One region of the Streptomyces sp. NPDC004561 genome, then DNA from elsewhere that is predicted to be linked to it. Evidence: riboswitches for the same ligand, from Rfam matches in the RefSeq annotation. Region 1 holds a riboswitch; the other holds the start of a gene.

Evidence for each region. A riboswitch is a leader RNA that binds a small molecule or an ion and turns the genes downstream of it on or off. The one in region 1 is predicted to bind glycine.
Region 2: it holds a riboswitch for glycine, as region 1 does, so the genes downstream of both, gcvT (glycine cleavage system aminomethyltransferase GcvT) here and gcvP (aminomethyl-transferring glycine dehydrogenase) in region 1, are expected to answer to the same signal.

What each region holds. Positions count from the first base shown of each region.
Region 1 covers NZ_JBSGDB010000179.1:5,350-16,457, reverse strand. Annotated here, with positions in the region: gene modB (molybdate ABC transporter permease subunit) at 1-584, shown strand, start outside; gene ACWEN3_RS23120 (ABC transporter ATP-binding protein) at 635-1,720, shown strand; gene ACWEN3_RS23115 (TOBE domain-containing protein) at 1,749-2,168, shown strand; gene gcvP (aminomethyl-transferring glycine dehydrogenase) at 2,223-5,108, opposite strand; glycine riboswitch at 5,283-5,377, opposite strand; gene ACWEN3_RS23105 (PRC-barrel domain-containing protein) at 5,497-5,868, shown strand; gene ACWEN3_RS23100 (DNA polymerase IV) at 5,790-7,274, opposite strand; gene ACWEN3_RS23095 (MerR family transcriptional regulator) at 7,340-7,984, opposite strand; gene ACWEN3_RS23090 (bifunctional nuclease family protein) at 8,304-8,777, opposite strand; gene ftsR (transcriptional regulator FtsR) at 8,863-9,600, opposite strand; gene ACWEN3_RS23080 (FHA domain-containing protein) at 9,645-10,475, opposite strand; gene ACWEN3_RS23075 (DUF881 domain-containing protein) at 10,666-11,108, opposite strand, start outside.
Region 2 covers NZ_JBSGDB010000022.1:10,857-21,964, forward strand. Annotated here, with positions in the region: gene ACWEN3_RS05155 (ABC transporter permease) at 1-131, opposite strand, end outside; gene ACWEN3_RS05160 (enhanced serine sensitivity protein SseB C-terminal domain-containing protein) at 575-1,348, opposite strand; gene ACWEN3_RS05165 (enhanced serine sensitivity protein SseB) at 1,524-2,315, opposite strand; gene ACWEN3_RS05170 (AAA family ATPase) at 2,357-3,076, opposite strand; glycine riboswitch at 3,248-3,352, shown strand; glycine riboswitch at 3,353-3,465, shown strand; gene gcvT (glycine cleavage system aminomethyltransferase GcvT) at 3,509-4,627, shown strand; gene gcvH (glycine cleavage system protein GcvH) at 4,766-5,143, shown strand; gene glyA (serine hydroxymethyltransferase) at 5,158-6,420, shown strand; gene ACWEN3_RS05190 (L-serine ammonia-lyase) at 6,525-7,892, shown strand; gene ACWEN3_RS05195 (asparaginase) at 7,952-8,911, shown strand; gene ACWEN3_RS05200 (phosphatidylinositol-specific phospholipase C domain-containing protein) at 9,058-10,089, shown strand; gene ACWEN3_RS05205 (glycoside hydrolase family 25 protein) at 10,126-10,680, shown strand; gene ACWEN3_RS05210 (NADPH-dependent F420 reductase) at 10,691-11,108, opposite strand, start outside.

The DNA.
Region 1 (11,108 bases):
GCGTGCCGCTGGCCTGGCTGCTGGCCCGCACGGACTTCCCCGGCCGCGGTCTCGTCCGGGCCCTGGTCACCCTGCCGCTCGTCCTCCCGCCGGTCGTCGGCGGTGTGGCCCTCCTCCTCGCCCTGGGCCGCAACGGGGTCATCGGCAAGTGGCTCGACGCCGGGTTCGGGATCACGCTGCCGTTCACCACCACCGGGGTCGTGATCGCGGAGGCGTTCGTCGCGATGCCGTTCCTGGTCATCAGTGTCGAGGGCACCCTGCGCGCCGCCGACCCGCGCTTCGAGGAGGCGGCGACCACGCTCGGCGCCTCCCGCTTCACCGCGTTCCGCCGGGTCACGCTGCCGCTGATCGCGCCCGGCATCGCGGCGGGCGCCGTGCTGGCCTGGGCGCGGGCGCTCGGCGAGTTCGGCGCGACGATCACCTTCGCGGGCAACTTCCCGGGCCGCACCCAGACCATGCCTCTCGCCGTCTACCTCGCCCTGCAGAACGACCCCGAGGCCGCCATCGCGCTGAGCCTGGTCCTGCTGGCCGTGTCGATCGCCGTGCTGGCGGGACTGCGCGACCGGTGGCTGACAGGGGCGTGACCGTGCCGGAAGGATGGAAGAGGACGCTGCCGACGAAGGACCCTGTGCGCATGACCGACATCGAAGCCCCCGAGGCCGGCCTCAAGGTCGCGGGCCGGGAGGGGCTCGACGCCCGGCTCGTCGTGGAGCGGGGCTCGTTCCGGCTGGACGTGACGCTGACGGCGGCGCCCGGAGACGTGGTCGCGCTGCTCGGCCCCAACGGCGCCGGCAAGACCACCGCCCTGCGCGTCCTCGCCGGTCTCGTCCCGCTGACCGACGGCCATCTGCGGCTCGACGGCGCCTCGCTGGAGCGCGTCCCGCCGGAGTCCCGCCCGGTCGGCGTGGTCTTCCAGGACTACCTGCTCTTCCCGCATCTGTCCGCGCTGGACAACGTGGCCTTCGGGCCGCGCTGTCAGGGCGAGGGCAAGGCGGCGGCCCGCGCCCGGGCCGCGGCGTGGCTGGAGCGCATGGGGCTCGCCGAGCACGCGGGCGCCAAGCCCCGCCGCCTGTCCGGCGGCCAGGCACAGCGCGTGGCCCTCGCCCGCGCCCTGGCCACGCGGCCCCGGCTGCTGCTCCTGGACGAGCCGCTCGCCGCCCTGGACGCCCGCACCCGCCTGGAGGTCCGCGCCCAGCTCCGCCGCCACCTCGCCGAGTTCGAGGCGGTCGCCGTCCTCGTCACGCACGACCCGCTGGACGCCATGGTGCTCGCGGACCGGCTGGTGGTCGTGGAGCACGGCCGGGTCGTCCAGGAGGGCACCCCCGCCGACATCGCCCGCCACCCGCGCACCGACTACATCGCCCAGCTGGTCGGCCTCAACCTCTACCGGGGACGGGCCGAGGGCCACACGGTACGGCTCGAGGCCGGGCCCTCCATCACGACCACGGAGGAGCTGTCCGGTCCGGCCTTCGTGGCGTTCCCGCCGTCCGCCGTGACCCTGTTCCGGGACCGGCCCACGGGTGCCAGCGCCCGCAACCTGTGGCGCTGCGAGGTGGCCGGTCTGGAGACGCACGGCGACCAGATCCGCGCCGACCTCATGGGCGAACTCCCCCTCGCCGCCGACCTCACCACGGTCGCCGCCGCGGACCTCGGCCTGCATCCGGGTGCACCGGTCTGGGCGACAGTCAAGGCGACTCAGACACACGCATACCCGGCCTGAGCGGACGGGCGCTCTACGGTGGGTGCCCATGACCCTGAGCATCCGCAACCAGCTCCCCGGCACCGTGACCTCGGTGCAGCCGGGCGAGGCCATGGCCACCGTCAAGCTCCGCCTCGACGGCGGGCAGGAACTCACTGCGGCCATCACCCTGGAGGCCGCCGAGGACCTCGCCCTCGCCCCCGGTTCGCCCGTCCGCGCCCTCGTGAAGTCGACCGAGGTCTCCCTCGCCACCCAGCGGGTCACGGGCCTGTCGATCCGCAACCAGCTCGCCGGCACGGTCACCGGTCTCACGACCGGCGCCGCCATGGCCTCCGTGAAGATCACCGTCGACGGCGGCCGGCTGACCGCGGCGATCACCAAGGACGCCGCCACCGACCTGGGCCTCTTCGTCGGCTCCGACGTGGTCGCCCTCATCAAGGCGACCGAGGTGGCCCTGGAGACGGCGTGAACACGGGCGAGGGCCCCGCCCGGAAACCGGACGGGGCCCTCGGCCACGGCTCGCTCAGTCCTCGTAGGCGTCCAGCGGCGGGCAGGAGCAGACGAGATTGCGGTCGCCGAAGGCCTGGTCGATACGGCGCACCGGCGGCCAGTACTTGTCGGCCGTCGAGACGCCGGCCGGGAAGACGGCCTCCTGGCGGCTGTAGGCGTGCGTCCACTCACCGCCGACCGCGGCCGCGGTGTGCGGCGCGTTGCCCAGCGGGTTGTCCTCCGCCGGCCACTCGCCCGAACCGACCTTCTCGATCTCCGCGCGGATGGCGATCATCGCGTCGCAGAACCGGTCCAGCTCGATGAGGTCCTCCGACTCGGTCGGCTCGATCATCAGCGTGCCGGCCACCGGGAAGGACATGGTGGGCGCGTGGAAGCCGTAGTCGATCAGGCGCTTGGCCACGTCGTCCACGCTCACGCCGGTCGCCTTGGTCAGCGGGCGCAGGTCGATGATGCACTCGTGCGCGACCAGACCGCCGGGGCCGGTGTAGAGCACCGGGAAGTGCGGCTCCAGGCGCTTGGCGATGTAGTTCGCCGAGAGCACGGCCACCTGCGTGGCCCGCTTCAGGCCCTCGCCGCCCATCAGGCGGACGTACGCCCAGGAGATCGGCAGGATGCCCGCGGAACCGAACGGCGCCGCCGAGATCGGGCCGACGCCCGTCTCCGGGCCTGCCGCCGGCTGCAGCGGGTGGTTCGGCAGGTACGGCGCCAGGTGCGAGCGGACCGCGACCGGGCCGACGCCGGGGCCACCGCCGCCGTGCGGGATGCAGAACGTCTTGTGCAGGTTCAGGTGGGAGACGTCACCGCCGAAGTGGCCCGGCTTGGCGAGGCCGACCAGCGCGTTGAGGTTCGCGCCGTCGACGTACACCTGACCGCCGGCCTCGTGCACCTGCGCGCAGATGCCGGCGACGTGCTCCTCGAACACACCGTGCGTGGACGGGTAGGTGATCATCAGCACGGCCAGCTCGTCGCGGTGCTTCTCGATCTTCGCCCGCAGGTCCTCGACGTCGATCTCGCCGTCCTCGGCGGTCCTGACGACGACGACCTTCATGCCGGCCATCACGGCGCTGGCGGCGTTGGTGCCGTGCGCGGAGGACGGGATGAGGCAGATGGTGCGCTGCTCGTCGCCGTTGGCGCGGTGGTAGCCGCGGACCGCGAGCAGACCGGCCAGCTCGCCCTGCGAACCGGCGTTCGGCTGGAGCGAGACCTTGTCGTACCCGGTGACCTCGGCGAGCCGGTCCTCCAGCTCACGGATGAGCGTGAGGTAGCCCTCGACCTGCTCGGCGGGCGCGAAGGGGTGCAGCTGGCCGAACTCGGGCCAGGTGACCGGCTCCATCTCGGTGGTCGCGTTGAGCTTCATGGTGCAGGAGCCCAGCGGGATCATGCCGCGGTCGAGCGCGTAGTCGCGGTCGGACAGCCTGCGCAGGTAGCGCAGCATCGCGGTCTCGGAGCGGTGCTCGTGGAAGACCGGGTGGGTCAGGTAGGCGTCGGAGCGCAGCAGCGCCTCGGGCAGGGTGTCCGCGGCGGTCTCGTCCAGCGCCTCGATGTCGCCCTCGACGCCGAAGGCGGACCAGACGGCGGCCAGCTGCGCCCGCGTGGTGGTCTCGTCGCAGGCCAGGGAGACGTGGTCGGCGTCGACCGGGCGGAGGTTGACCCCGTTGTCCCGGGCGGCGGCGACGACCTCGGCGGCCCTGCCGGGCACGCGCGCGGTGAGGGTGTCGAAGTAGGCGCCGTGGACGATCTCGACACCGCCGGCCCTCAGGCCCTCGGCGAGGAGCGTGGCGTAGCGGTGGGTGCGGTGGGCGATCGTCCGCAGCCCCTCGGGGCCGTGGTAGACCGCGTACATGCCAGCCATCACGGCGAGCAGCACCTGGGCGGTGCAGATGTTGCTGGTGGCCTTCTCACGGCGGATGTGCTGCTCACGGGTCTGCAGCGCGAGCCGGTAGGCCTTGTGGCCGTCGGCGTCGACGGACACGCCGACCAGGCGGCCGGGGAGGCTGCGCGCGAACTTCTCGTGCACGGCCATGTAGCCCGCGTGCGGTCCGCCGAAGCCCATCGGGACGCCGAAGCGCTGGGTGGTGCCGATGGCGATGTCCGCGCCCAGCTCGCCGGGCGAGGTCAGCAGGGTCAGCGCGAGCAGGTCTGCGGCCACGGTGACGAGCGCGCCCAGCTCGTGCGCCTGCTCGACGACCGGCTTGATGTCGCGTACGGCGCCCGAGGCACCCGGGTACTGGATCAGCACGCCGTTGATCTCACGCGCGGCGATGTCGGCCGGGATGCCGTCGCTGAGGTCGGCGACGACGACCTCGACACCGGTCGGCTCGGCACGCGTCTCGATGACGGCGATCGTCTGCGGCAGCGCGTCCGCGTCGATCAGGAACAGGCCCTTCTTGTTCCTGCCCATGCGCCGGGACAGCGCCATGGCCTCGGCGGCGGCCGTGCCCTCGTCCAGCAGAGAGGCGCCGGAGGTGGGCAGGCCCGTCAGGTCGGCGACCACGGTCTGGAAGTTCAGCAGGGCCTCCAGCCGGCCCTGGGAGATCTCCGGCTGGTACGGCGTGTACGCCGTGTACCAGGCCGGGTTCTCCATGACGTTGCGCAGGATGACGGGCGGGGTGAAGGTGCCGTAGTAGCCGAGGCCGATCATGGAGCCGAGGACCTGGTTGCGGTCGGCGAGCGAGCGCAGCTCGGCGAGCACCTCGGCCTCGGTGCGGGCGCCCGGCAGGTCCAGGGCGTCGGCGTTCTTGATCACATCCGGGACCGCGGCGGCGGTCAGCTCGTCGAGGGAGCCGTAGCCGACCGACGCGAGCATCTTGGCCCGCGCCTCCTGGTCGGGCCCGATGTGGCGCTGCTCGAAGGGGATGCCCGATTCGAGCTCGGAGAGCGGAATGCGGTGGGCGGTCATTGCGGAGGCCTCCTGGTCTGACGCGACCTTCGAGGGGCACCACGGCGCGGGTACCCCGACGGCCTCCCCCTCTGTCATCTCAACCTGAGAGCTTCACCGGGCGCCCGAGGACGCCGGCTTTCACCGTCGGTGAGAGCGGACGCCGTCGACACCCGCCCTGCTTTCCAGAGTGACCTCGTCCGTGCGGTACGTGAGCCTGAGAGATTCCGGGGAGGATTTGCTCCTTCGGCGCCTCCGAGGTGGTCGGAGGACTCTCCCGCACGGGATCAGCAGCCGCTGTCAGCCTACCAGCGAGGTCAACGCGGGAGCCCTCGAGTGGCCGCCTCACTGAATGTGCTCTTTTGTAGTGCTTACGGATGAGTTGCGACCAAGTGGAGGGAGAGGGACCGTGCAGACCGACATCGATCCGCGCAACCTGATCGGCCGCAAGGCGTTCGACCGCAATGGCACCAAGATCGGCACCATCGACGAGGTGTATCTCGACGACGCCACCGGCGTGCCCGAATGGGCGGCCATACGCACCGGCCTGTTCTCCCGGGACGCGTTCGTCCCCCTGGAGCCCAGCGAACTCGTCGAGGGCACCCTCCACGTCCCGTTCGAGCGCGCCCTGATCAGGGACGCCCCCGACTTCGGCGTGGGCCGCCACCTCTCCCCCGAGCAGGAACTCCAGCTCTACCACCACTACGGCCTCGATGTGGGCGCGCCCCCTTCCGTACCGGACCACGACTTCGGCAAGCTGGCGGGCTCGGAGGAGGCCTGAGCTCTCTGTGCGGCCCGGGACGCAGTCCCGGGCCCGTCACCGTCCGACGGAGCGAGAGCGGCGGGCGGTCGGGAAGGAATCGCGACCAGCGGCAAGGGATCGGCGGACTCCAGCGCCGGATCGTCGACGGAGAAGGTCCGCACCCGCCCAGGAGAGGACTGCGGCGTCTCGAACCGCACCGTGACCCGCCCCAGCCCGCTGCCCTGCACCCAGCCGGGTCCGTGCTCCGTGTGACGTACGTCCTGCCCCGCGCGCCACTGCCGTTCCACCGGCTCCGGGGGCTCCGTGACGGCCTCGGTCACGGCCTCCTGCGGTGTCTCGGCCGCGGGTGAGGGCATCGCCTGTGCGAACAGGTCCTCCTGTGTGTAGTCGGCGAGCCCGGAGACGCCCACGCCCAGCAGCCGCACCCCGCCCGTGGTGTCCACCGAGTCCAGCAGCCGGGCCGCCGCCTCCCGGACCACCGCCGGGTCGTCCGTCGGGCCTCTGAGCGTCTCGGAGCGGGTCAGGGTCGAGAAGTCGTAGCGCCGCACCTTCAGCACGATGGTCCGCCCGGACAGCCCGGCGCCGCGCAGCCGCCGCACGCACCGGTCGGCGAGCCGCTGCACCTCCAGCCCGATCCGCAGCCGGTCGTGGATGTCCACGTCGTAGGTGTCCTCGACCGACACCGACTTCGCCTCGCGCTCGGCCACCACGGGCCGGTCGTCGCGGGCCAGGGCCATCGCGTACAGCGCCTGCCCGTGCGCCTTGCCGAGCAGCCGTACGAGTTCGTCCTCGCCCGCCTCGGCCAGTTCCTCGACCGTGGTGATCCCGGCCCGCCGCAGATGGTCGCCGGTGGCCGGCCCCACCCCCGGCAGGGTGCGCACCGTCATCGGCCCCAGCAGCGCCCGCTCCGTCCCCGGCTCGATGAGCACCAGCCCGTCCGGCTTCGCCTGCTCGGACGCGATCTTGGCGAGCATCTTGGAGGCGGCGAGCCCCACCGAACCGGTCAGGCCCGTGACCGCGCGGATGTCCGCGCGCAGCCTGGTACCCGTCAGCTGCGCCGACTCCGCGTCCCAGGCGGTCCCGCCGGCCTCCAGGTCCACGAACGCCTCGTCCAGGCTGAGCGGCTCCACCAGCGGCGACAGCTCCCGCAGCAGCGCCATCACCTGCTCGCTGATCGACCGGTACAGGGTGAAGCGTGGCACGAGATACGCGGCGTTCGGCGCCAGCCTGCGGGCCTGGGCCATGGGCATCGCCGAGTGCACCCCGAAGACCCGTGCCTCGTACGACGCGGTGGCCACCACACCGCGCGGCCCGAGCCCGCCCACGACGACCGCCTTCCCGCGCAGACTCGGCTTGGATGCCTGCTCCACCGAGGCGTAGAAGGCATCCATGTCGAGATGCAGGATCGTGGGCGCGTTTCTCACATGTCCGATGCTGCACCACGCCACTGACAACGCGGTGGCACCGGAGCGCCTGGTGAGCCGCGCTGTCAGACCGCCCGGTTGCGGCGCCGCGCCAGCTCGTCCGCGGGGTTGGGACCCACGAGGGTCTCGCCCGTGTCGACGCGCTCGCCGTGCAGCTGGGACAGGGCGTTCTCCACGTCCCGCCACACCACGCCGACGGCGATCCCGAAGATGCCCTGACCGCCCTGGAGCAGGGCGTGGACCTCGTCGGGCGAGGTGCACTCGTACACGGTGGCACCGTCGCTCATCAGCGTCATGCGCTCCAGGTCGCGAAAACCGCGCTCTCTGAGGTGCTGGACGGTCGTGCGGATGTTCTGGAGCGAGACCCCGGTGTCCAGGAACCGCTTGACGATCTTCAGGACGACGACGTCCCGGAAGCTGTACAAGCGCTGGGTGCCCGACCCGTAGGCGGGCCGCACACTCGGCTCCACCAGGCCGGTGCGGGCCCAGTAGTCGAGCTGCCGGTACGTGATGCCGGCCGCCGCGCAGGCCGTGGGCCCCCGGTAGCCGATCTCTTCGGACGTCATGGACGCCGCCCCTCCGCCGTTCGGCACAGCCGTCGGCCGCTGCGGAGCGTGATCCACCGCGCTGCTGTGAACCGGGTACGGACCGCTCTCCCCGAAACCGCGCACGGGAGCACCCCCAGCCGTACCGTCGCCGCTGGTTCTCACGCCGACCTCCGTCCTTGACCTGCCTTCTCGACGGTAGGCAGTCACCAGGGGTGCGTCAACGATCGCCACACTCGGCACGCCGAGTGATAATCACCCAAGGAGTGGTTTCCCGTGTCCCACCGCGGGGAAAGGCTAGCCGAATGCGCTTGCGGAGAGCCTTGAGACGCTCTCAATGGCCGGTGGCAATTGCCCGCGGAACCGGATGCGCACAGCCCACCGGCGAGCCCTGGAAGGCCCGGTCCGGCGGGTCGGCGTGTCTCTCACCGGCGGCCGGGCCGCCCGGGCTCACCGGCCGCTGGTGCTCATCGTCTGTCGGTGCTCACTGGCTGCTGGTGCCGAAGTCCTCGGGCGAGATCTGGTCGAGGAACTCGCGGAACTTCTCCACCTCGTCCTCCTGCTCGTCCGGAATGGCGATGCCCGCGTCGTCCAGCACCGTGTCGCTGCCGTAGATCGGCGTTCCGGTGCGCAGAGCCAGCGCTATGGCATCGGAGGGGCGGGCGCTGACCTCGACGCCGCTGGCGAAGACCAGCTCGGCGTAGAAGACGCCTTCCCGCAGGTCGGTGATGCGTACTTCGGTCAGCTCCTGACCGACAGCCTCCAGCACGTCCTTGAACAGGTCGTGGGTCAGCGGCCTGGCGGGAGCCATGCCCTGCTGGGCGAAAGCGATCGCCGTCGCCTCCCCCGGCCCGATCCAGATGGGGAGATAACGGTCGCCCCCCACTTCGCGCAGGAGCACGATCGGTTGGTTGGAGGGCATTTCGACCCGGACACCTACGACATCGAGCTCGTTCACACAGCAACCCTAGGCCGTGCTCGGGATGTTTGGGTAGTCGGGCCGGGAACAGGTGCCCGATCCGGCCGCCGGGAGGCGCCGCGGGTCAGGGAAGCCGTACTCCGAGAGCGGTCTTCACCATGGCCGCGTGCAGCTTCACGGTGAGCGCCGCCAGCTCCTTCGTCCGGGCCTCGGCATGCGCCCGGGTCTGCGGGTTCCGGTGGCGCTTGAGCGGCGCCACCACCTGGTCGACCAGCCCGGCCTCACGCTCGGCGGCCGCCTTCATCACCCGCAGGTGGCGCGGCTCGATCCCGAAACGCCCCAGCTCGGCGACGAGCGAGGCCACGGTGACGGCCTCGGCGTCGTAGGCCCCGTCCGCCAGCGGAGCGATGAGCCCGTAGGACTCCCACTCCTTCAGCTCGCCCTCGTCGATGTCCGCGGCCGCGAGCAGCTCGGCCCTGCCGACCCGGGCCACCGTGCGGCCCTCCTGCGGCTCCGGAGCGTCGTCCCCGGAGCGCTGGCGGCCCACCGCGGGCAGCTGCACGGCCTCGCCCCGCTCCATGGCGTCCAGGTGCTCGCGGATCACCTTGAGCGGCAGATAGTGGTCCCGCTGCATTCTCAGCACATGTCCGAGACGCTCGACGTCACCGGCGCTGAACTTGCGGTATCCCGAGGGGGTCCGCAGCGGCTCGACGAGCCCCTCCGACTCCAGGAAGCGGATCTTGGAGATGGTGACCTCGGGGAACTCGTCACGCAGCGCGTTCAGCACCGCGCCGATGCTCATCAGCCCACTGTCCGTGGCGGCGGTACCGCTTCCGGCACCGCCGCTCGGTGTTTGAAGCATGGACCTTCCCTGTGGGGTCCCCCCGGACCGGGTCCGGGGGTCGGTCAGATGCCCTGCCGGCTCGCGTAGAACACCAGCCGGTACTTGCCGATCTGCACCTCGTCACCGTTCTGCAGGGCGACCTGGTCGATCCGCTCGCGGTTGACGTAGGTGCCGTTCAGGCTGCCCACGTCGGCCACGGTGAACGAGCCGTCCGGGGAGCGGCGGAACTCCACATGGCGACGCGAGACCGTCACGTCGTCCAGGAAGATGTCGCTCTGCGGGTGACGGCCGGCCGTCGTCAGGTCGCTGTCCAGCAGGAAGCGGCTGCCCGAGTTCGGGCCCCGGCGCACCACCAGCAGGGCCGAGCCCAGCGGCAGCGCGTCCACCGCGGCCTGCGCCTCCGGCGACAGCATCGGCGCCGCCGTCTGGCCGGTCACCTCTGCGTCGTAGGCCTCGATGCCGGAGATCGAGATCGTGGACGTCGTTTCGGAGGCGCGCTCGGGCGCCACTCCGGCGCGCAGCGGCGCACCGCAGTTGGAACAGAAGCGGGCGTTCTCCGCGTTGCGGTTACCGCACCTCGTACATACCAGGAGCGACATCGACGGATCCTCCTGCCGCGGCTGCCCCGCCGGGGCGTTGGACGCGTACGGGTCCGGAGCAAACCCTCCACCCGTACCTGAGGTTGACGGTTGCCCGAAACCTATGCCGCCGGACTGGGCAGGGTCAACTGACGGCGCGCCCTGACCTCCCGAAATGTCGCCGCCCGGACCAGCCACCTGGTCCCGGAACAGCGGGCGCCGGCCCTCCGCGTCAGGCTGTGCGCGATGACGGGCGGTGGCGTTGTCGCTGCCCTCTCGCGCGCTCTTGCCGAACAACTTCGCAAACAACTTCACGGGCGATTCCCCTTGACCGAAACAGACCCGCCCGTGGGGCAGGACGAACCCTGATTGCCTACACCGGACGACCCGGACATCCTCACAACGTCCGTGCCCACCGGACAGTTTCCACCACGCACCACCCCAACGGTGCGCCGACCCCCCGCAACCTCATGCCCCTGCGGGACGTCCGCCATGCACCGCCGGTTCACTGGGAGGACGACCGAGCGTAGTCAGGCCGCTTCGCCTGTCGCAAGGCATCCACGACGATCTTGTCCGACTGCTCGACGGTCACCGTGGCCTGCTCCTTCTCCAGAGTCTGCACCACGCCTCCCGGAATGTTCAGCGCCGGCTCGAGGTCCTGCGGCTTGCCGATGACCTTGAAACGATAGGGGGCGTTGATCTTGTTCCCGTCCACGCTCACGCTCTTGCCCGAGTCCGTGAAGTATGTGTTCGCCACCACACGCACGCCGTTGACCTGGATCGCCTCCGCACCCGCCGCGCGCAGCTCCTGGATCGAATCGAGCAGCATGTCCGCCTGGACCGTCCCCTTCGTGTCCTCGATCGTCATGGTGATGCCGGGACCCTGCGCCGCCACGGTGCCCGCCAGAATGCCGAGTTGCCTCTCCTTCTCGGCGGTCTGTCGGCGTG
Region 2 (11,108 bases), on a different contig from region 1:
TCCCGCTTGAACCGGGTCCAGGCGATCTGGCTGAGTGAACGCCCTTCGATCTGGCTCTTCTTGGCCCCGGCGAGCACGGACTCGGGAGGCGCTCCGGCCTCTGCCCCGGTGGTCTCGATCGGTGCGGTCACAGTTGACCTGACCCCTCTCGCCGGTGGTGACCGGCCTTTGTCCGCCGCTGTGGGCGGCTTGGTTCACTTACCTGCGCCGGCCGCACGTGGGTGACGGCCCCAAAGTTCCAACTGATCCTGTGACTGGTTTCGATCACAGGATCGATGGCCTCGCGTCTTGAGAGGCGAGTCTTCAATGCGGTCTCGATCACGCGCCAGGCCCGATGGAGAAAGTATGCGCAAACGTGATGCCGCCTAGGGGATTCCGTTATCCGAACAGGAGGAGCTGTCTGCCGGACACGGACATTGGGGGCACCGCACCCCGAACCGACAGGGGCATGCGGGGCAGTTGAGAACAGACCCACACGACCGTGACCGGCGTCACATCACTCCGAAACGGCAGCTGGAAGCCCGGTCGGGCCGTAAATCCGTGAAGCCTCGCCCCGCCGCGTGGACCCGGTCGGTCAGTAGCCCCCGTGTACTGGCGGGTACCCGTACCCGGCCGCCGGAGCCTGGGGCGGGGCCTGGAGCTGCGGGGCGGGCGCGTGGGCCTCGCGGTCGTAGAACGGGCGGACGTTGGCCCACATCCACATCACGACCGGGTCGTAGTCGTCGGTCATGGCGACCGTGGACACCGGCAGCCCCTCCGGGACCGCGCCGATGGACTGCTGCATCATCGCGCGCACCGAGTCCACGGCGGCGGGCGAGGTGTCGTACACGTCCAGGCCGAGCGCGAGGTAGGGCGCCCCGAGCGCGGGCTGCACCCAGGCGCGGCGCAGGGAGCGCAGCGCGGGGGTGCGGTGGGCGTTCTGCGCGAGCAGGGCGTAGAACTGCGGGATCTCGATGCCGGGTTCCGTGAGGCGCAGCGGGCCGGCGGGCTGGCGGTCCAGGCCGGTCGCGATGCGGCGCAGGTCCAGCCAGGGGATGCCGACGCCGCCGCCCGGGGCGTGCGGGTTGAGCCAGAGGCCGTAGTGGTCGGGGTAGAGGGTGCGGGCCACGTCGAGGCCGTCGACCACCTCGTAGGAGCGGTTCCATCCGCTGGCGGACAGTTCCTGGGCGGAGGTCACGCACGGGGCGTAGTGGAAGCCGTCGACCTCCATGTTCCCGTACTGGGCGTCCGGGGAGCCGCCCTGGCCGTGCCACAGGAGCATCCAGATCTGGCCGGAGGACGGGGCGGCGAGGGCGCGCAGCAGGGCCTCGTAGGCGTCGTAGCGTCCGGGCGTGACCTGGCGCAGCATGTGCTCCACGCTGCCGCTTGGGCTCGCGCTCACCTGTCTTACCGCCCCTTCGCCTCTTCCCCACGTTTGGACACAGCTTAAGCGCCAGCCGGCCCGGGGCCCTGTGCCCGTGCGCGGGTGCGGGTGCGTCGTGGCCCGTCGCGCAGGTCGGGCCGGCCGGCCCCCGGCCGGTGGATCAGTGGCCGTACTGGTAGAACGGCCGGACGTTCGTCCTCAGCCAGTCGCCCACCGGGTCCTCGGCCACGTCCAGCAGCACGAGGTTGACCGGCCATGCGACCGGGACCCGGCCCAGGGCCCGGCCCAGGGCCTCCAGGGGGCGGGCGCGCAGGTCGCCCTCCCACTGGGAGAGTTCGACGCCGACGAACAGCACCGGGTCGCCCGTCTCGACGACGGCCAGGCAGCGGCGGGCGCTGAGGACCACTCCGGTCTCGGCGAACTCGGCGGAGGCGGCGGAGAGGAAGTCGACCGGGTCGTCCTGCCAGTCGGGCTCGAAGAGGCGGACGCGGCCGCCGGAGGCGAGGCCGTCGAGCGGGGTGCGGCCCGCGCGGCACAGTTCGGCGACGGCCTCCGGCGGGAGCGGGACGCCGACCACGCCCCCGGGGTTCACCGCCATGCCGGCCTGCGGGGGCAGGCCGCGCGCGAACTCCACGGCGGGGGCGACGGCGTACGACATGTGGGAGCCGGCCACCTGGCGGAACTGCTCCTCCGAGCTGAACACCGGCACGTACGCCTGGCCGTCGATGTCCAGCGTCGGCAGGTCCAGCGGGCCGCTGTGCGGGCCGCCGCCGGCCGGCAGCGGGATCCAGAGGAAGCTCCGGCCGAGGACCTCGATGATCCGGCCGCCCGCCGAGGGTATGCCGAGGGAGGCCGACAGCACCTCCTCCAGTTCGTTGCCGGGCCACCCGCCGTGCGGGTGGGGGTGTGCCTGTGCCGGGAAGTCCGCGGGAATGTCCGCCGGGAAGTCCATCTGCCTACCGCCTGCTGGGAACCACTGCTGTGACCAGAAGGCTAGCGGGTGGCTGTGACGGCGTCCGCCGCCCGGGCGGCGGCGAAGCCTATGCGGCGCAGGCCGTCCGCCGCGGCCCGGTCCAGGAGCACCGCCGAGCCGCAGCCCGCCGGCAGCTCGCCCCGCTCCACCGCGCCGAGCAGCCGGGCCGTCGTACGGCGGTGCCGGCCGAAGGCGTAGCGGGAGACGCCCCGGCCGCGCTCGCGCTGGCCCTCCCGGGCCGTCCCCGGCGGGACGTCGAGCAGCAGCAGGTGAAGGGCGCCGCCGCGGCGGCGGGCCTCGCGGGCGAGCCAGGCGCGCACCCAGGGCTGGGTGCCGCAGTCGTGCACCACGAGACCCGCTCCGGTGCGCAGGGCGCGGCGCAGGGCCGCGTAGTGGGCCGCGCGGACCAGGGGGCGGTAGAGGGCGTACGGCAGCAGGCGGGGCAGGCGGACCGCGAACCGGTCGCGGGTGTCCTGGGAGTCGATGCGGCCGCCCGCGACGGCGCGGTGCATCAGCGTGGACTTGCCGCTGCCGGGCAGGCCGGTGACCACCACGACGTCATGGGGGCCGAAGAGCAGGGTGCGCGGGCCGCGTCCGGCACGGCCGCGCAGGTCGCGGACGGCCGGCGCGGGGCGCTCGGCGCAGCGCTCGCGGGCCGGGGCGGAGGGCTGTCGCGGCACCGCGGCGCCGGTGGTGGCTGCGGTGCCGGTCGCGAGCGCCGTGGTCCTCTTCACCGTGATCGTCCTCCCCTGTGGCCCGGTAATATCCATGCCCGGCCTGCGTAAAGAGAAGGTAATGGGAAGTGTGCGACGGGTGGGTGCGCGTACCGCCACGGCTCGGTTACGGATGCGACCCTGACGGGCGGGGCCGTGGCGTGCAATGATGTGGCCGCCAACTGCATATCGGCCGCTTGAATCCGCGCGGGAGAGTCCCCGGGTCCCCTCTGGACCGCCCGGGGCGCCGAAGGAGCAAGTCCCTCCCTTGAATCTCTCAGGTACCGTTACCGCGCGGGCGAGGCACATCTGAAAAGCGGGCCGCTGTGTCAGTGGCTCCACCCAAGGTGCAAGCCCTGATCGCCCCCGTGGCGGTCCTGGCGAACCTCTCAGGTTCCGATGACAGATGGGGAGGAACGTTCCTCGCCCCATCCCCGTGCCCTGGGAGACGACCGACCGATGAGCAGTACCGAACTCCGCCGCACCGCGCTCGATGCCGTGCATCGCTCGCTCGGCGCGACGATGACCGACTTCGCCGGCTGGGACATGCCCCTGCGCTACGGCTCCGAGCGCGACGAGCACCTGGCCGTGCGGACCAAGGCGGGTCTGTTCGACCTCTCCCACATGGGCGAGATCACCGTGACCGGCCCCGAGGCGGCCGACTTCCTGAACATGGCCCTGGTCGGCAACATCGCCTCCATCGGCGTCGGCCGCGCCCGCTACACCATGATCTGCCGGGCCGACGGCGGCATCCTGGACGACCTGATCGTCTACCGGCTCGCCGAGACCGAGTACATGGTCGTGGCCAATGCCTCCAACGCCCAGGTGGTGCTGGACGCGCTGGACGAGCGGTCCGGGGGCCTCGAGGTCGAGGTGCGCGACGACCGGGACGCATACGCGCTGATCGCCGTGCAGGGCCCGGAGTCCCCCGGCATCCTGAAGTCGCTCACCGACGCCGACCTGGACGGCCTCAAGTACTACGCGGGGCTGCCCGGCACGGTCGCCGGCGTTCCCGTGCTGATCGCCCGCACCGGCTACACCGGCGAGGACGGCTTCGAGCTGTTCGTGAAGCCGGAGCACGCGGTCGGGCTGTGGCAGGCGCTGACCGAGGCCGGCGAGGGCGTCGGCCTGGTCCCGTGCGGCCTGTCCTGCCGCGACACGCTGCGCCTGGAGGCGGGCATGCCGCTGTACGGGCACGAGCTGACCACCGAGCTGACCCCCTTCGACGCCGGACTCGGCCGCGTGGTCAAGTTCGACAAGGAGGGCGACTTCGTGGCGCGCACGGCGCTCCTGGAGGCCGCCGCCCGCGCCGAGCAGAACCCCCCGCGGGTGCTCGTCGGGCTGATCGCCCAGGGCCGCCGCGTCCCGCGCGCCGGGTACGCCGTCGTCGCCTGCGGCGAGGTGATCGGCGAGATCACCTCCGGCGCCCCCTCCCCCACGCTGGGCAAGCCGATCGCCATGGCCTACGTCGACGCCGCGCACGCCGCGCCGGGCACCGAGGGTGTCGGCGTGGACATCCGGGGCAGCCACGAGCCGTACGAGGTCGTGGCGCTGCCCTTCTACAAGCGCCAGAAGTAGACACTGGGCGGCGACCGCGCCCCGCACGGGGCCGGTCCCGCGGCGGGCACGTGACCCTGCGCACATTCGCCTGCCCACCAGCAGTTTCCACAGTCTCCCCATCACCATCACTCCCGCGCGTACAGGAGAATCCAGGCCATGAGCAACCCCCAGCAGCTGCGCTACAGCAAGGAGCACGAGTGGCTGTCGGCCGCCGAGGACGGCGTCTCGACGGTCGGCATCACCGAGTTCGCGGCCAACGCGCTCGGCGATGTGGTCTACGCCCAGCTCCCCGAGGTCGGCTCCACCGTCGAGGCGGGCGAGACCTGCGGTGAGCTGGAGTCGACCAAGTCGGTCTCCGACCTCTACTCCCCGGTCACCGGCGAGGTCACCGAGGTCAACGAGGACGTCGTCAACGACCCGTCGCTGGTGAACTCGGCCCCCTTCGAGGGCGGCTGGCTGTTCAAGGTGCGCATCGCGGAGGAGCCGGCCGAGCTGCTCTCCGCCGACGAGTACACCGCGTTTTCCGGCAGCTGAGGAGTCGTAGCCGAATGACCGTCCTGAACACCCCCCTGCACGAGCTGGACCCGGAGATCGCCGCCGCCGTCGACGCCGAGCTCGGCCGCCAGCAGTCCACCCTGGAGATGATCGCCTCCGAGAACTTCGCGCCGCTCGCGGTGATGGAGGCCCAGGGCTCGGTCCTCACCAACAAGTACGCCGAGGGCTACCCCGGCCGCCGCTACTACGGCGGCTGCGAGCACGTCGACGTCGCCGAGCAGATCGCCATCGACCGGATCAAGGAGCTGTTCGGCGCCGAGTACGCCAACGTGCAGCCCCACTCCGGCGCCTCCGCCAACCAGGCGGCCCTGTTCGCGCTGGCCCAGCCCGGGGACACCATCCTCGGCCTGGACCTGGCGCACGGCGGCCACCTGACCCACGGGATGCGGCTGAACTTCTCCGGCAAGCAGTTCAACGTGGTCGCGTACCACGTGGACGACTCCGGCCTGGTCGACATGGCCGAGGTCGAGCGGCTCGCCAAGGAGCACCGCCCGAAGGTCATCATCGCGGGCTGGTCGGCGTACCCCCGCCAGCTGGACTTCGCCGAGTTCCGCCGGATCGCCGACGAGGTCGAGTCCTACCTGTGGGTCGACATGGCCCACTTCGCGGGCCTGGTCGCGGCCGGTCTCCACCCGAACCCGGTGGAGCACGCGGACGTGGTCACCTCCACCACGCACAAGACCCTCGGCGGCCCGCGCGGCGGCATCATCCTCGCCAAGAAGGCGTTCGCGAAGAAGCTGAACTCCTCCGTCTTCCCGGGCTTCCAGGGCGGTCCCCTGGAGCACGTGATCGCGGCCAAGGCGGTCTCCTTCAAGGTCGCCGCCTCGGAGGACTTCAAGGAGCGCCAGCGCCGTACCGTGGAGGGCGCCCGCATCCTCGCCGAGCGCCTGACCGCGGCGGACGCCCGCGAGGCCGGTGTGAACGTGCTGTCCGGCGGCACCGACGTGCACCTGATCCTGGTCGACCTGCGCGAGTCCGAGCTCGACGGCCAGCAGGCCGAGGACCGGCTGCACGAGGTCGGCATCACGGTCAACCGCAACGCGGTCCCGAACGACCCGCGCCCGCCGATGGTCACCTCCGGCCTGCGGATCGGTACGCCGGCCCTCGCGACCCGCGGCTTCACGGCCGAGGGCTTCGCCGAGGTCGCCGACGTGATCGCCGAGGCGCTGAAGCCGTCCTACGACGCGGAGGCCCTGCAGGCCCGGGTGAAGGCCCTGGCCGACAAGCACCCGCTGTACCCGGGTCTGAACAAGTAAGTCACCTTTCTCGGGGTACCGCGCACACTGGAGGTGTCCGGTGGGCGCGGTACCCGCCCCCCAGTACCACCTTTTGCACCACCCCCGTATTGAGGAGTCCCTCCGTGGCCATCTCGGTCTTCGACCTGTTCTCGGTCGGCATCGGCCCGTCCAGCTCCCACACGGTCGGCCCGATGCGCGCGGCGCGCATGTTCGCCCGCCGGCTGCGCAACGAGGACCTGCTGGCCTCGGTGGCGTCGCTGCGCTGCGAGCTGTACGGCTCCCTCGGCGCTACCGGCCACGGCCACGGCACCCCGAAGGCGGTGCTGCTCGGCCTGGAGGGCGCCTCCCCGCGCACGGTCGACGTGGAGACGGCCGACGAGCGGGTGGAGGCGATCAAGGCGGCCGGCCGCCTGAACCTCCTCGGCGAGCACGAGATCGCCTTCTCCTTCGACGACGACCTGGTCCTGCACCGCCGCAAGGCGCTGCCGTACCACGCCAACGGCATGACGGTCCTCGCGTACGACGCCGACGGCAAGGAGCTGCTCTCCAAGACGTACTACTCGGTCGGCGGCGGCTTCGTCGTGGACGAGGACGCGGTGGGCGCGGACCGCATCAAGCTGGACGACACGGTCCTGAAGTACCCCTTCCGCACGGGCGACGAGCTGCTGCGCCTGACCAAGGAGACCGGCCTGTCGATCTCCTCCCTGATGCTGGAGAACGAGCGCGCCTGGCGCACGGAGGAGGAGATCCGCGCGGGCCTGCTGGAGATATGGCGGGTGATGCGCGAGTGCGTGCGCCGCGGCCTGTCCCGCGAGGGCATCCTGCCGGGCGGCCTGAAGGTCCGCCGCCGCGCGGCCGTCTCGGCCCGCCAGCTGCGCGCCGAGGGCGACCCGCTGGCCCACGCCATGGAGTGGATCACGCTCTACGCGATGGCCGTGAACGAGGAGAACGCGGCGGGCGGCCGCGTGGTGACCGCGCCGACCAACGGCGCGGCCGGCATCATCCCCGCCGTCCTGCACTACTACATGGACTTCGTGCCGGGCGCCGACGAGGACGGGGTCGTGCGCTTCCTGCTGGCCGCGGGCGCGATCGGCATGCTCTTCAAGGAGAACGCCTCCATCTCCGGCGCCGAGGTCGGCTGCCAGGGCGAGGTCGGCTCCGCCTGCTCCATGGCCGCCGGCGCCCTCGCCGAGGTCCTCGGCGGCTCCCCCGAGCAGGTGGAGAACGCCGCGGAGATCGGCATGGAGCACAACCTCGGCCTCACCTGCGACCCGGTCGGCGGCCTGGTCCAGATCCCCTGCATCGAGCGCAACGGCATGGCCTCGGTGAAGGCGGTCACGGCCGCGAAGATGGCCATGCGCGGCGACGGCTCCCACAAGGTGTCCCTGGACAAGGTCATCAAGACCATGAAGGACACCGGCGCGGACATGTCGGTCAAGTACAAGGAGACGGCCCGGGGCGGGCTCGCGGTGAACATCATCGAGTGCTGAGCCGGTACTCGGGCCGACGTGGTGGCCGGCCGGGGCGGCCGGGGAGAAGGGGGCGGACTGTGCACGCGGTGGTGGCGGAGGTCTGGCGCGGCGACTTCCTGGAGTCGGTGCACCACGGAACGGTCCACGCGGCCGATCCGCGGGGGCGGACCGTGCTGAGCGTCGGCGAGACGGACCGCCCGATGTACCCCCGGTCGGCCAACAAGCCGCTCCAGGCGCTCGGCATGCTGCGCGCCGGACTCGGCCTGGACGGCGAACTGCTCGCGCTGGCCTGTGCCAGCCACTCCGGCGAGGCCGTCCACCTCGACGGCGTGCGCAGGATCCTCGAGGGCGCCGGGCTGGACACCGGCGCCCTGCGGTGCACGGCGGGGCTGCCCATCGGCGAGGCCGCGCTGCGCGCCCACCTCGCGAACGGCGGCGTGCCGACCACGCTGACGATGAACTGCTCGGGCAAGCACGCCGCGATGCTCGCCACCTGCGTCGCCAACGGCTGGGACACCGAGACGTACCTCGACCCGCGCCACCCGCTGCAGCGCGCCCTGCGCGAGACCGTCGAGGACCTGGCCGGCGAGAAGGTCGCCGCGACCGGCGTCGACGGCTGCGGCGCACCCCTGTTCGCCATCGGCTACCGGGGCCTGGCGCGCGCCTTCGCCAAGCTGTCCACGGGCGGGCCCGGATCCCTGGAGCGACGGGTCGCGCGGGCGATGAACGAGCACCCCGAACACGTCGGCGGGACCGGCCGGGACGTGACCCGGCTGATGCGGGCGCTGCCCGGGGCGGTCGCCAAGGACGGCGCGGAGGGCGTCTACGCGCTGGCGCTCCCCGACGGCTCCTGCGTCGCCCTGAAGATCGCCGACGGCTCCTCCCGGGCCCGCCCCGTCGTCATGATCGCCGCACTGCGCAGACTCGGCGTCGCCACGGACACCGACGAAGTCCTCGCCGAGCTGGCCACCGCCCCCGTCCTCGGACACGGCGAGCCGGTCGGCGCGGTGCGCCCCGCGCGGATACTGCACGGCTAGCCGTCCGGCTCCGTGCCGTACGCCCGCACCCACGCCCGGCCGCCCGACGGTCCGCGAGCGGCTGATGTTCCTCCAGGGGCTACCGTTCAGTAACCGCTCAGCCCTACGCTGCCCCCAACTCGACGGCAGCGAAGGGGAGTTGGGTCATGGGTGCATGGAGACGGGTCGCGGCGCTCGCGGGGGCCGCGGCCCTGCTGGTGGTCGGGGCGGGCAACGCCCACGCGGAGTCGGCGACGTTCTCCGGGACGACCGCGATCGGCACGCACAACGCGTACGACAAGGCCAAGTACACCTACTTCGCACAGGCGTTGGACTCGGGCGCCTCGCTGCTGGAGCTGGACGTGTACGTGGACAGCCTCACCCACCGCTGGCGGGTCAGCCACAGCAACCCGCTGGGCGACGACAACAACTGCGAGGCGGCGAAGACCCCGAGCCGGCTGTACAGCACCAACCGCAACCAGGACCTGGGCAGTTGCCTGGACAACATGGCCGCCTGGAACCAGTTGCACCCCGACCACCCGCCGATCGTCGTCAAGGTCGAGATGAAGGTCGGCTTCAACAACAGGGCGGGACTCGGCCCGGCCGCGTTCGACACGCTGGTCTCGCAGAAGCTCGGCGGCAGCGTGTACCGGCCGGCCGACCTGCTGGGCGGCGCGTACTCCTCCCTGGACGCGGCGGCCAAGGCCGACGCGTGGCCCTCCCGCGACTCCCTCCGGGGCAAGTTCCTCTTCGAGCTGATCCCGGGCACGGTGGAGCAGGCCAACCCCTTCGACCACTACTGGACGGACGAGGAGTACGGCGACCATCTGCGGGACCTGTACGCGGCCGGGAAGATCGCACAGGCCGAGGCCTTCCCCGCGGTGCTCGGCGCCGAGAACGGCGACCCGCGCGTCAGCCGGTACGACGCCTCGATCCGGCCCTGGTTCGTCTTCTTCGACGGTGACGCGGCGACGTACGTCAACAACGGCTACGACACCTCGTTCTACTCCACGAACCACTACATCTCGATCATGACGGGTGCCGACGGCGTGTCCCCGGCCATCTCCTCCACGAACCCGACGGACGCCGAAGTCGCCGCCCGGCTCGCCCTGCTGGCCAAGGACCACGCGAGCATCATCACGTCCGACTGGTCGGCGAAGTCCGCGTCGGTGCTGAGTTCGGTGACCACCCGAGGCTGAGGTTCCGGATGCCGCCGCAGGGGGCACAAATCCTGCATGCTGCACGGCATCGACGTAAGCGCCTTCCAGTCCTCCGCGTACGACACGGACGGCTCCTCCTTCGTCTTCATCAAGGCGACGGAGGGCCGTTCGTACGTCAACCCGCGGCTCACCGCCCAGACCAAGACGGGCCGCGACGCCGGGCTGGTCGTGGGCTTCTACCACTTCCTGTGGCCGGGCAACCTCACCGCCCAGGCCGAGCACTTCGTCCAGCACGCCCCCGAACGTCCCGGCGACATACTCGCCGTCGACTGGGAGACGACGGGCGACGGCACCCACGCGAGCAACGCGGAGAAGGACGCCTTCATCCGCAAGGTGAAACAACTCCGCCCGCACAACCGGGTCGTGCTCTACTGCAACCGCGACTTCTGGCTGACCGTGGACTCCACCTCCTACGCCGGCGACGGCCTCTGGATCGCCGACTACGTCACCGCGGGCAAGCCCCGCATCAAGGCGAAGTGGCTGTTCCACCAGTACACGAGCGATCCCCACGACAAGAACGTGGCCCAGTTCGCGAGCAAGGCCGAACTGCGGGACTGGGCCACGCCGTAGGACGGGCCGCCTAGCCCCGGAAGTCCGCCGGGCGTTCCGGGGAGGCTTCGGCGAGGGCCTTGCGGACGGCCTCGGTGCCGGCCTGGAGGCCGTAGACCGGGGTGCCGGGCTGCTGGCGCCAGGAGTCGTCGAGGCCGCCCGCGTCGACGGTGTCGAAGCCGAGCTCGTCGATGAGGTCGCGGACGATCCGCTTGGCGGACTCGTCGTCTCCGGCGACCGGGAGGGCGAGACGGCCGGGGTCGCCCGCGGGGCGGGGCCGGTCCAGGAGGTCCTGGGCGTAGGTGCCGTTGAAGGCCTTGATCACCGGGTGGCCGAGGTGCTCTTCGGTCCACCGGCTCTCGGTGCGGCCCTCGTCCTCGATGCCCGCGATCCGGCCGTCCCGCTGCGGGTAGTAGTTGCCCGTGTCGATCACCGCGGCGCCCTCGGCC